DNA from 3 places in the Leisingera sp. JC11 genome. Region 1 is predicted to be linked to each of the others. Evidence: riboswitches for the same ligand, from Rfam matches in the RefSeq annotation. Region 1 holds a riboswitch; each other region holds the start of a gene.
What was found. A riboswitch is a leader RNA that binds a small molecule or an ion and turns the genes downstream of it on or off. The one in region 1 is predicted to bind cobalamin.
Positions count from the first base shown of each region.

Region 2: another riboswitch for cobalamin. It lies ahead of AB1A62_RS00895 (ABC transporter substrate-binding protein); the one in region 1 lies ahead of AB1A62_RS06810 (DUF4198 domain-containing protein).
Region 3: another riboswitch for cobalamin. It lies ahead of AB1A62_RS08885 (hypothetical protein); the one in region 1 lies ahead of AB1A62_RS06810 (DUF4198 domain-containing protein).

Region 1 is NZ_JBFCVS010000004.1:269,714-272,913, reverse strand. Features, by position in the region: gene AB1A62_RS06815 (TonB-dependent receptor plug domain-containing protein) at 1-567, opposite strand, end outside; cobalamin riboswitch at 726-935, opposite strand; cobalamin riboswitch at 1,214-1,429, shown strand; gene AB1A62_RS06810 (DUF4198 domain-containing protein) at 1,572-2,357, shown strand; gene cbiM (cobalt transporter CbiM) at 2,368-2,985, shown strand; gene AB1A62_RS06800 (cobalt ABC transporter permease) at 2,982-3,200, shown strand, end outside.
Region 2 is NZ_JBFCVS010000001.1:181,028-184,227, reverse strand. Features, by position in the region: gene AB1A62_RS00900 (putative 2-aminoethylphosphonate ABC transporter permease subunit) at 1-1,009, shown strand, start outside; cobalamin riboswitch at 1,281-1,474, shown strand; gene AB1A62_RS00895 (ABC transporter substrate-binding protein) at 1,617-2,627, shown strand; gene AB1A62_RS00890 (iron ABC transporter permease) at 2,624-3,200, shown strand, end outside.
Region 3 is NZ_JBFCVS010000006.1:163,974-167,173, reverse strand. Features, by position in the region: gene AB1A62_RS08895 (DNA polymerase III subunit gamma/tau) at 1-303, opposite strand, end outside; gene AB1A62_RS08890 (protein-tyrosine phosphatase family protein) at 489-1,031, shown strand; gene AB1A62_RS08885 (hypothetical protein) at 1,142-1,546, opposite strand; cobalamin riboswitch at 1,653-1,877, opposite strand; gene AB1A62_RS08880 (TetR/AcrR family transcriptional regulator) at 1,896-2,516, opposite strand; gene AB1A62_RS08875 (alpha/beta hydrolase) at 2,587-3,200, shown strand, end outside.

The DNA.
Region 1 (3,200 bases):
GCTGAAGGCGATACCGCCGCGTTCGGTCCGCGACGAAACCCGGGCCGAGGCCCGGTAGCCGTCGGACCCCGCTTCCACGCTGCCGCCGTATTCCGTGCCGATGCCGCCGGACTTGGTGATGATGTTGATCACACCGGCCGAAGCGTTGGAGCCGTAGAACACCGATTGCGGGCCGCGCAGGACTTCGATCCGCTCGATATTGGCAGTGTCCAGGCCGGACAGAATGTACTCGCTGTCACCGCCCGAGGCTTCGACGCCGTCGATCAGGATCAGCGTGTGATTGGCTTCTGCGCCGCGGATGCGGACCTGGGTAAAGCTGTCGCCGGAGCCGCTCACCATCAGGCCGGGCACTGAACGCAGCGCGTCCTGAACGGTTGTGATGCCGCGTTTCTCGATTTCTTCGCTGGTTACGACAGTGGCTGAGCGGCCGTACTTCTGGGCCTCGACCGGCGTAAAGCCGCCGGAGACGATGATCTCTCCCAGATCGGTGACCTCGTCATCCTGGGCGGTTGCGATTACAGGTGCGGCGGCCAGGGCCGCGGCCAGGGACAGGCTTGCCTTGCGCATATTCCATTCCTCCCGGCCCGCGCAGCAAGCACAGGCCAAGCGGCTGCCCATGCCGGGCAGCACGTTCAAAATTTGGGTCTTTGGAAGGCATTGCCCCCGCAGACGGTGAAAACTGCCACCACTACGGAAGTCCGTTGTCCTTGGCGCGCCCCGCACCCGGACAGGGTGATCATCCTGGCAGGTCTCCTGACTCGCGGGTCGAGGCTTTGCCGCGCCTTCCCGCCCCTCGGGGCAGTGGCATATCGCAGCATTGCTCTCCGCTCACAGTTGCGGGGGCAGTCACGGATTCGGCGCCTGTTGGCTACACCTCACCGTGTTCCCTTTTAACCGGGTGGTCTCCCAGCCGGACCAGAATGGCCGGGACTTAGGCAAACTGAACTCATTCTGTCAAGCGGGAGAATTCGCCACCTGAGTACAAATGGTCCCGGGCTGGCATCCATAACGCCAAAGCCGCTTTGCCATGTTTTGTGTGATGACGATTGATAAAGCACTCAACAAGTTGCGAAAGGCAGCGGCCATTGCTTGATCCTTTGATCGAAACATGCCCGTCTGTTGATCAGCGCAGCGCAGCCGCAGCCAAAATCTTCCACGCCAAACCCGCTGATGTCCTGAAGACGATTCTCTTGACTCGGAAATTCCGTTTTGTCATTCAGCCAAGGTGACCGGTTCCGCGAGTGTTTCAATGCGCAGCGGAAGAAATAGGGAACACGGTGCGGCGTACCCAAAAGGGACCAAATCCGTGACTGCCCCCGCAACTGTGAGCGGTGAGTGACGCTGAAAACGCCACTGGGAACATCCCCGGGAAGGCCAGCCGAACCAGGACCCGCGAGTCAGGAGACCTGCCGGACGCGAGGACTGAGGCTCCGCTTGCGGGGGTTCTGCCCTTTTCCACCGGACGCCGGGGTGCGCGTCTGGCGCGTGTGCCGTTCAGGCGTTTCCGTGCCGCTACTCCCCGTTGTTCATTCCTGATTGCAGGTGTGCCTGCGTCGTCGAATGAGGACGAAATGAAACTGAACTATCTGGCCGCAGCCCTGGCCGTTTCCCTGCCGGCCGCCGCGTCGGCGCATTTCCAGCTGAACTACACCGAAAGCGCGCTGATCGAGAAGCCGGGCGACGTGCCGATGGGCCTGGTCTTCTGGCATCCGATGTCCAATGGCCACGCCATGGACATGGGCACGCCGGAAGAATTCTTCATGATCCACAAGGGCGAAAAGACCGACCTGTCGGACCGCCTGGAGCCCGCCACCTTCAAGGGTGCTGAGAACGAAGCTTCGGCCTACAAGGCGTCCGTGCCGGTGAAACGCTCCGGCGACTATGTCGTGGTGACCGTGCCCTCGCCCTATTACGAGGAAAGCGAAGACATTTACATCCAGCAGATCTCCAAGGTGGTGCTGAACCGGAATACTCTGCCCACCGACTGGGACCAGCCGGTGGGCCTGGCCACCGAGATCCTGCCGCTGAACAAGCCCTACAACGTGATCGTCGGCTCCACCTTCTCCGGTCAGGTTCTGGCAGACGGCAAGCCGGTTCCCGGTGCCGAAATCGAAGTCGAATTCATGGCGGCTGAACCGGACCTGGAGAAATTCTCCACCACCAGCCCCTCCGTGGGTGAAATGCCGGGCGGCGCGATTGTTGCCATCGCCGACCAGAACGGCGTGTTCTCCTTCGGCATTCCGAAGGCAGGCTACTGGGGCTTTGCGGCCTTGGGTTCCGGTCCGGCGACCGAGCACGACGGCAAGGAACTCAGCCAGGATGCTGTGCTGTGGATCCGTGCTGAAGAGCTCAAGTGAAAGTAGACCGATGCATATCGTAGACGGCGCACTGTCGAACCCGGTTGTGATCGGCGGCGCGGTTGCCGCCGTCGGCGGTATTGCGATGGGTCTGCGCAGCCTGCCGCTGGAGCGAATTCCGGCGGCGGGGGTTCTGTCGGCCAGTTTCTTTGTGGCCTCGCTGATCCATGTCCCGATCGGCCCCAGTTCGGTTCACCTGATCCTGAACGGGCTGGCGGGGCTTGTCCTGGGCTGGGCCGCGTTTCCGGCCCTGTTTGTCGGCCTGCTGCTGCAAGCGGTGTTCTTTGGCTTTGGCGGACTGACTGTCCTGGGTGTTAACGCCGTCAATATCGCATTGCCTGCAGTTCTCGTTGGGCTGATGTTCCGGCCGCTGGTGGCGCGCGGCTCTCCCCTGCAGGGAGCGATCTGGGGCGGCATCGGCGGCGGCGCAGCGATTGCTGCCACGACCCTCGCTGTCGCAGTTTCTCTGATGCTGTCAGGCGATGAATTTATCCTGGCAGCCAAGCTTGTGTTTTTTTCCCACATCCCGGTGATGGTCATCGAAGCGCTGCTGACCGGCGCCGCCATTTTCCTGGCCCGGCGGGTCAAGCCCGAGCTGTTTGGTGACACGAAAGGAAGCTTGGCATGATCCGCTCCTGCGTTTTGATCCTCGCCCTGCTGGCGCCGCTGCCGGCATTGGCGCACAACGTGATTTCCGCTGTGTTTCCCTCGGGATCGGACATTGAGGGCGAGGTTGGCTTTTCCAATGGTGAAATGGCGCCGGACTTGCTGATAGAGGTTTTTGACCAAGCTGGCGGCAAACTGGGCGAAACCAGGACAGACACCGACGGTTTCTTTCTGTTC
Region 2 (3,200 bases), on a different contig from region 1:
CGGCGGCCAGTTCAACGTGCTGGCGGTGGACATCTACAAGCAGGTGATCGGCCAGCAGAACTTTGAAATGGGCGCGGTGGTCTCGGTGGTGCTGGTGATCCCGGCAATCCTCGCCTTTGCCATCGACAGAATGGTGCAGTCCAAGCAGGTGGCGCTGCTGTCGGCACGCTCGGTGCCTTATGAGCCGCAGCCGAACAAGAAGATGGACCGTATCTTCTTTGCCTATTGCACCCTGATCGGCATCTTCATCGCCGGGCTGCTGGTAGTCTGCCAGTTTGCGGCGCTGATCAAGTTCTGGCCTTACGACCTGAGCCTCAGCCTCAACAACTACCAGTTCGACAGGATGGATGGCGGTGGCTGGGGATCCTATGTGAACTCGATCAAGCTGGCGCTGATGACGGCTGTGGCTGGCACCGCGGTTGTGTTTTTCGGCGCCTATCTGGTGGAGAAGTCCAAGGGCTTCCGCACCGGGCGCGCCATCTTCCAGATGTTTGCGATGCTGCCGATGGCAATCCCCGGCATGGTGCTGGGGCTGGCGTATATCTTCTTTTTCAACAACCCCGCCAATCCGCTCAATGCGATCTACGGCACCATGGCGATCCTGGTGGTCTGCACCGTCACCCACTTCTACACGGTGTCGCATCTGACGGCTGTGACTGCATTGAAGCAGATGGACCGGGAGTTTGAATCCGTTGCCGCCTCGCTCAAGCAACCCACGATGAAGCTGTTTGCCCGCGTCACGGTGCCGGTCTGCCTGCCCGCGGTGCTGGACATCTCGATCTACCTGTTTGTCAACGCAATGACGACGGTGTCGGCGGTGGTGTTCCTCTATTCGCCCAAGACCACGCTGGCGTCGATTGCGGTGCTGAACATGGATGACGCAGGCGATATCGCCCCGGCAGCGGCGATGGGGATGATGATCTTCTACACTAACGCGCTGGCGCGGATCATCCACCTGCTGGCCTCCCGCGGCATCCTGCGCCGCACCCAGGCCTGGCGCAGCCGCTAACCGCGGTTTCCGCCGGGCAGCCTGAAGAGGCCGCCGTTGCCGCCGGCCCCATCGCGGCCGCAACGCAGGAGCTGAACGGCGGTGCCCAGGAGCCGGGCTGCTGACCGGGTCCGCAGCGGGGGCGCGGGAGGCGGCGGTGCCTTCCGCCGCAGTAAACTGGCGCAGTTCTCTCTTGGCTTCTGAAGGCCCCCGCAGCAGGCGGGGGCCGCACAGCCAGGATTGAAGTTTTCCGGAATCCGCTGAAGTTTTTCTTGCCGCAACGGAAGTGATGCGCTACGCGCGCTTTACCGGTCCCGCAAGGGCTAAGAGGGAATCCGCGGTGCCAGCCGGCGCCAAACGGAACTGCCCCCGCAACTGTAGGCGGCGAGTGCTGTGCCATGATGTCACTGGATCCACGCGGTCCGGGAAGACGGCGCAGGCAATGACCCGCCAGTCAGGAGACCTGCCGGTGAAAAACTGAAGCACACCGGACGGGGTTGTCCGGGGAGGTTGCCGGCAAGATGCGCCGCCGCTGTCCGGCGCCGCAAAATGGGGCCAGATACCCAGCCTTGCCGGTCAATGCCCTTTCACCCGTTCTCCGGTCATTGACATATGGAGATCGAAGATCATGTTCCTGCGTTCCGGCCTGATGGGCCTTTCCTTCCTTGCGGCCGCTCAGGCTGCTGCCGCCAGCGAGAGTTTTCCGCTGACCATTCAAAACTGCGGTGAGACCGTCACCTTCGAGGCGCCGGTTGCGTCTTCCGTGACCGTTGGCCAGGCCGCCACTGAAGTGCTGTATGCGCTGGGCCTGGGCGACAAGGTGCTGGGCACCTCGGTCTGGTTCAACGACGTGCTGCCCGAATATGCCGAGCTGAACGACAAGGTCGAACGCCTGGCCGACAACGACCCCAGCTTTGAAAGCGTGGTGGCCAAGCGCCCCGGCCTGGTGGCAGCCCAGTATGAATGGCATGTCGGCCCCGAAGGCGTGGTCGCCAAGCGGGAGCAGTTCCACGACCTCGGCATCCCGACCTATGTGATGCCCGCTGATTGCGTCGGCAAGGACAACACCACCGGCGGCGACGGCACCCGCACCCGGATGTTCACCACCGACAGCCTTTATCAGGGCATCGAGGAACTGGCCGCGATCTTCGGCGAGGCTGAGAAGGGCGCTGAGCTGGTTGCCGACTACAAGGCGCGCGAGGCTGCAGCTGTTGCCAAGGCACAGGAAGTTGCGCTGGAGGATGCTTCCGCCGTGTTCTGGTTCTCTTCGCCCGAAATGGAAAGCGATCCGTTCGTGGCCGGGCAGAAAGGCGCCCCGGGCTACATGATGCAGCAGCTGGGCCTGAAGAACGTCATCGAAACCGACGAGGAATGGCCGACCGTTGGCTGGGAAACCATCGCCAAGGCCAACCCGACGGTGATCGTGATTGCCCGCATGGACCGCCGCCGCTTTGCCGCTGACGACTACGAGAAGAAACTGGAGTTCCTGCGCACCGATCCGGTCGCCAGCCAGATGGACGCGGTGAAGAACGACCGTATCGTGGTGATGGATGCACAGGCGATGGACGCCACCATCCGCGCCATCCCGGCGCTGGAGGATCTGGCCGCTGAACTCAGCGCGATCGGCAACGGCGAATGAGCGCAGCCGCCGCAGTCGCATGGCAGGGCTTCCGGGGCGCTTGCCTGGCCCTGCCGGTGCTGGCCGCGGCGGTTCTGGCAGGCGCAATGATCGGGGAGACCGCGCTTGCGCCTGACCTTGTCCTGTCGGTTCTGGCCAACAAGCTGGCCGGGGCAGGCCTGCCGGTGGATCCGGTGGACCAGGGCATCATCTGGAGCTACCGGCTGCCGCGGGCGCTGGTGGCTGCGGCCTGCGGGGCGGCGCTGGCGGTCGCCGGGGTGGTGCTGCAGGCCTTGCTGCGCAATGCGCTGGCAGACCCCTATATCCTTGGCATTTCCGCCGGCGCCTCGACCGGGGCGGTGGCGGTCACCATTGCCGGCCTCGGCGGCGGCGCCCTGTCGCTGTCCTTCGGCGCCTTCAACGGGGCGCTGCTGGCGTTCGGCTTTGTCGCCATTCTGGCGCGGGCCGCCGGGGCAGGGGGCAACCGCGCCGCAGCGGCGCAGATCGTGCTGGCGGGCATTGCCGGCTCGCAGCTGTTCAATGCGCTGACCGCTTTCATTATCGCCAAATCCGCCAACGCGGATCAGGCCCGCG
Region 3 (3,200 bases), on a different contig from region 1:
GATCGCGGTGCAATGCTCGCATTTGCCGCACGGATCGGTGGTGGGGCCGCCCTGGCCGTCCTCGCCAACACAGTTCATCCCCTTGGCGATGATCCGTGCGGTGGTGGTCTTACCGGTGCCGCGGATGCCGGTCATGATGAAAGCCTGGGCGATGCGGTCGGCGGCAAAGGCGTTCTTCAGCGTCCGCACCATGGCGTCCTGGCCCACCAGATCGGCAAAGGTCTCGGGCCGGTATTTGCGGGCCAGAACCTGGTATTGGGATTGGCCGGTGTCTCCGGCGGTGCCGCTGGGAATGTCGTTCATGATGTCTCGTGCCGGATTCGGTTTGCGGGGCGCCCGCGTTCCGCGCAGGGTATTGAAGCGCAGCCCGTTCGTCCACCGCAGAAGGGCGCAAACCGCGGGATGCAAAAGCGCTTTGGGAATGCGCGGTTAGCGGCTAGGCTGGTGGTAAGGGGGAATTGCAGAAGCGCGGCGTCCAGGGAGGCGGTATGCGAACTGAAGACACCTCGAAGCCTGCGGTGCAGGAGACTGCGGCGCAGGCCGGCCTGACCATCCACGCGCTGTCAGCAGGCGGCGGCATCTTGGCGTTGTGCCGGCTGCCGGGCGGCGAGGGCGATTACCGCAGCGACCTGATCCAGATCTATCAATGGAAACCGGGGTTGGTGATCTCAATGACCACGGAGGCCGAGCACGCCGCCGCCGGGGTGCCGCGGCTGGGCGTTGATATCCAGAGCATGGCCTGCCGCTGGCTGCATCTGCCGGTGCCGGATTTCCAGGTGCCGCCGCCCAGTGTGAACGCGAAGTGGGCGGCGGCCAGCAAGTCGGCGCGGCAGGCGCTGGCGGGCGGCGGCCGGGTGCTGGTGCATTGCAAAGGCGGCTGCGGGCGGTCCGGCATGGCGGTGATGCGGCTGATGATCGAATGCGGCGAGGACCCGGCGCAGGCGCTGGCGCGGCTGCGCTCGGTGCGGCCCTGTGCGGTGGAGACTGACGAGCAGCTGGACTGGGCCTGCGACGGCAGCAAGGCCTGCTAAGCCGCAAAACAATCAATGAGAGCTTTTGCCTGGCCGAAGGACGGGGAGCGCCCGTTCCCTGCGGAACCGGTGCTGCGCTCTCCGTGATCTCAAACCCTTAAGCGGCTTCCTTACAACGCCAGCATCTGCTCGGCCTGCCGCGCGTCTTCCGTCTTCGGCAGCGCTTCCATCAGCGCGCAGGGGCGGGCGTTCAGGCTGGAGGCTGCAAAGCCGGTGCCGTCGCGGCTGAGGATCGCATCGGCAAAGCGGTCGAGCCCTTCGCGCGGGGCCTCTTCGCCGACACCGCAGAACAGACGGATCCGGTCATGGCTGGCCACGAACTGCGCCGGGCAGTTGCGCGGGCAGCCGTCCAGCGCGGTGGTGCCGGTGATCTCGAAATCCTCCTGGGTCAGCGGCTTGGCCTTGGTCATCGCCTCGGCCAGCTTGGCGATCATCCGCTCTGCCGCGGGGCAGGGTTTCCCCAGGTATTTGCAATCCGTTGCCGCATAGAAATGCGTCTTGTCCGTCCACATCATGTTTGCGCCCTCCGCGCGTGGTGCGGGGGTTTGGGGACAAGAGACCGGATGAGAAAGCGGGAGGCCCGCGGTGCCATCAGACCCTGTCCGGACACCCCGCCCGGGTTCGAGTTTCACTTCCGATGGCAGGTCTCCTGACTTGCGGGTCGATGCTTTCCCGATCCTTCCCGGCCTCTTAGGGGGCCAGTGGCTCTATCGGGGTCGCTCGCCGCTTACAGTTGCGGGGGCAGTCGCGGAATTGGCTTCGCCTGAAGGCGGCGCCGCACCGTGTTCCCTTTTCATCCCGGACACAAGATTCTGTGGCGCGGGAACCATCGCCACAAGCGGTAGCGGCTGGCCCCCCGAGTCGTCAATCGTTTTTCTGCGCTTGCACAGGCCCAGGCGCGGGCGTGTGCATCTGCAGGTGAAGCCCGCGGATCACATCCGAGTCGCGCCGCACCCGGGCCAGCTGCCAGCCGCCCTGCAGCAGGATATAGAAGTTCTCTGCGGCCGCGCGGGCCTCGCCTTCAGCCAGGCCGAGGCGCCGGGCATGGGCCGCGGTCCCGGTGATCCAGCCCTCGAACAGCTTGGCGGCGTGCTGGTGAAAACCCTCGTTCTCCGGCCCCTCAAACAGCGTGGCAGAGACCGGGCAGCCGCTCCATTTTCCCTGTTTGTCGAACAGTTTGGCCAGCTTGTAGCAGACCGTCTTGGCGCCTTCCTGGAAGGTGGGCGCAGGAGTGAAGGAAGCGTCGATCAGGGCCAGCATCTGCTCCGACGCCCAGTCTGCAGCGGCCAGGGCAAGGTCCGATTTGCCGTTCGGGAAATGGTGGTAGAGCGAGCCCTTGGGCGCCTCCGCCGCCGCCAGCAATTCCGCCAGGCCGGTGCCGCTGTAGCCCTTGTTGCGGAACAGGCCGGCAGCCGCGCGCAGCAGCCGCTCGCGGGTCGGGACGGGGCCGTCCGGGGTGGCAGAGGGTGTCGTCACGTCAGTCATGGCGGCAGGTTGACAGCATTAGACCGATTGGTCCAGAGGTGGAGTAGACCAATCGGTCTAGGAGGGTGCCATGCTCGACAGCCATGCAGAACACGCCGCGGATATCCGGGTGGAGAAACTGCGCTTTGCCGCGGGTGATGCGATGCTGGCCGGGCAGCTGTACCACCCGGTAGGACCGGCCAGGGCAGCGGTGGTGCTGAATGGCGCAACCGGGGTGCCGCAGGGCTATTACCGGCATTTCGCGCGCTGGCTGGCGGCGGAGCGGCAGATGGCCTGCCTGACCTACGACTACCGGGATTTCGGAGATTCGGCGCGTATGCACCCGCGCCGCTCACAGGCCACCATGGCCGAGTGGGCGCTGGCGGATCAGCCGGCCGCCCGGAAGGAAATGCAGCGGCACTATGCGGGCGTGCCGCTGCAGGTGATTGGCCATTCTCTGGGGGCGATGCTGATGCCCCTGCAGGATGGCCTTGAAGACGTCGCCCGCATGATCGTGGTTGCGGGCGGCTTGGTGCATCACCACGATCATCCCTGGCCCTACCGCGCGCTGGCGCTGGCCTTCTGGTTCGGCCATGTGCCGCCGCTGGTCCGCGCCTTGGGCTATCTGCCCGGGCGCGCGGTGGGGTTCGGGGCAGATTTGCCGGCAGGTGTCTACTGGCAGTGGCGGCGCTGGTGCACCACGCC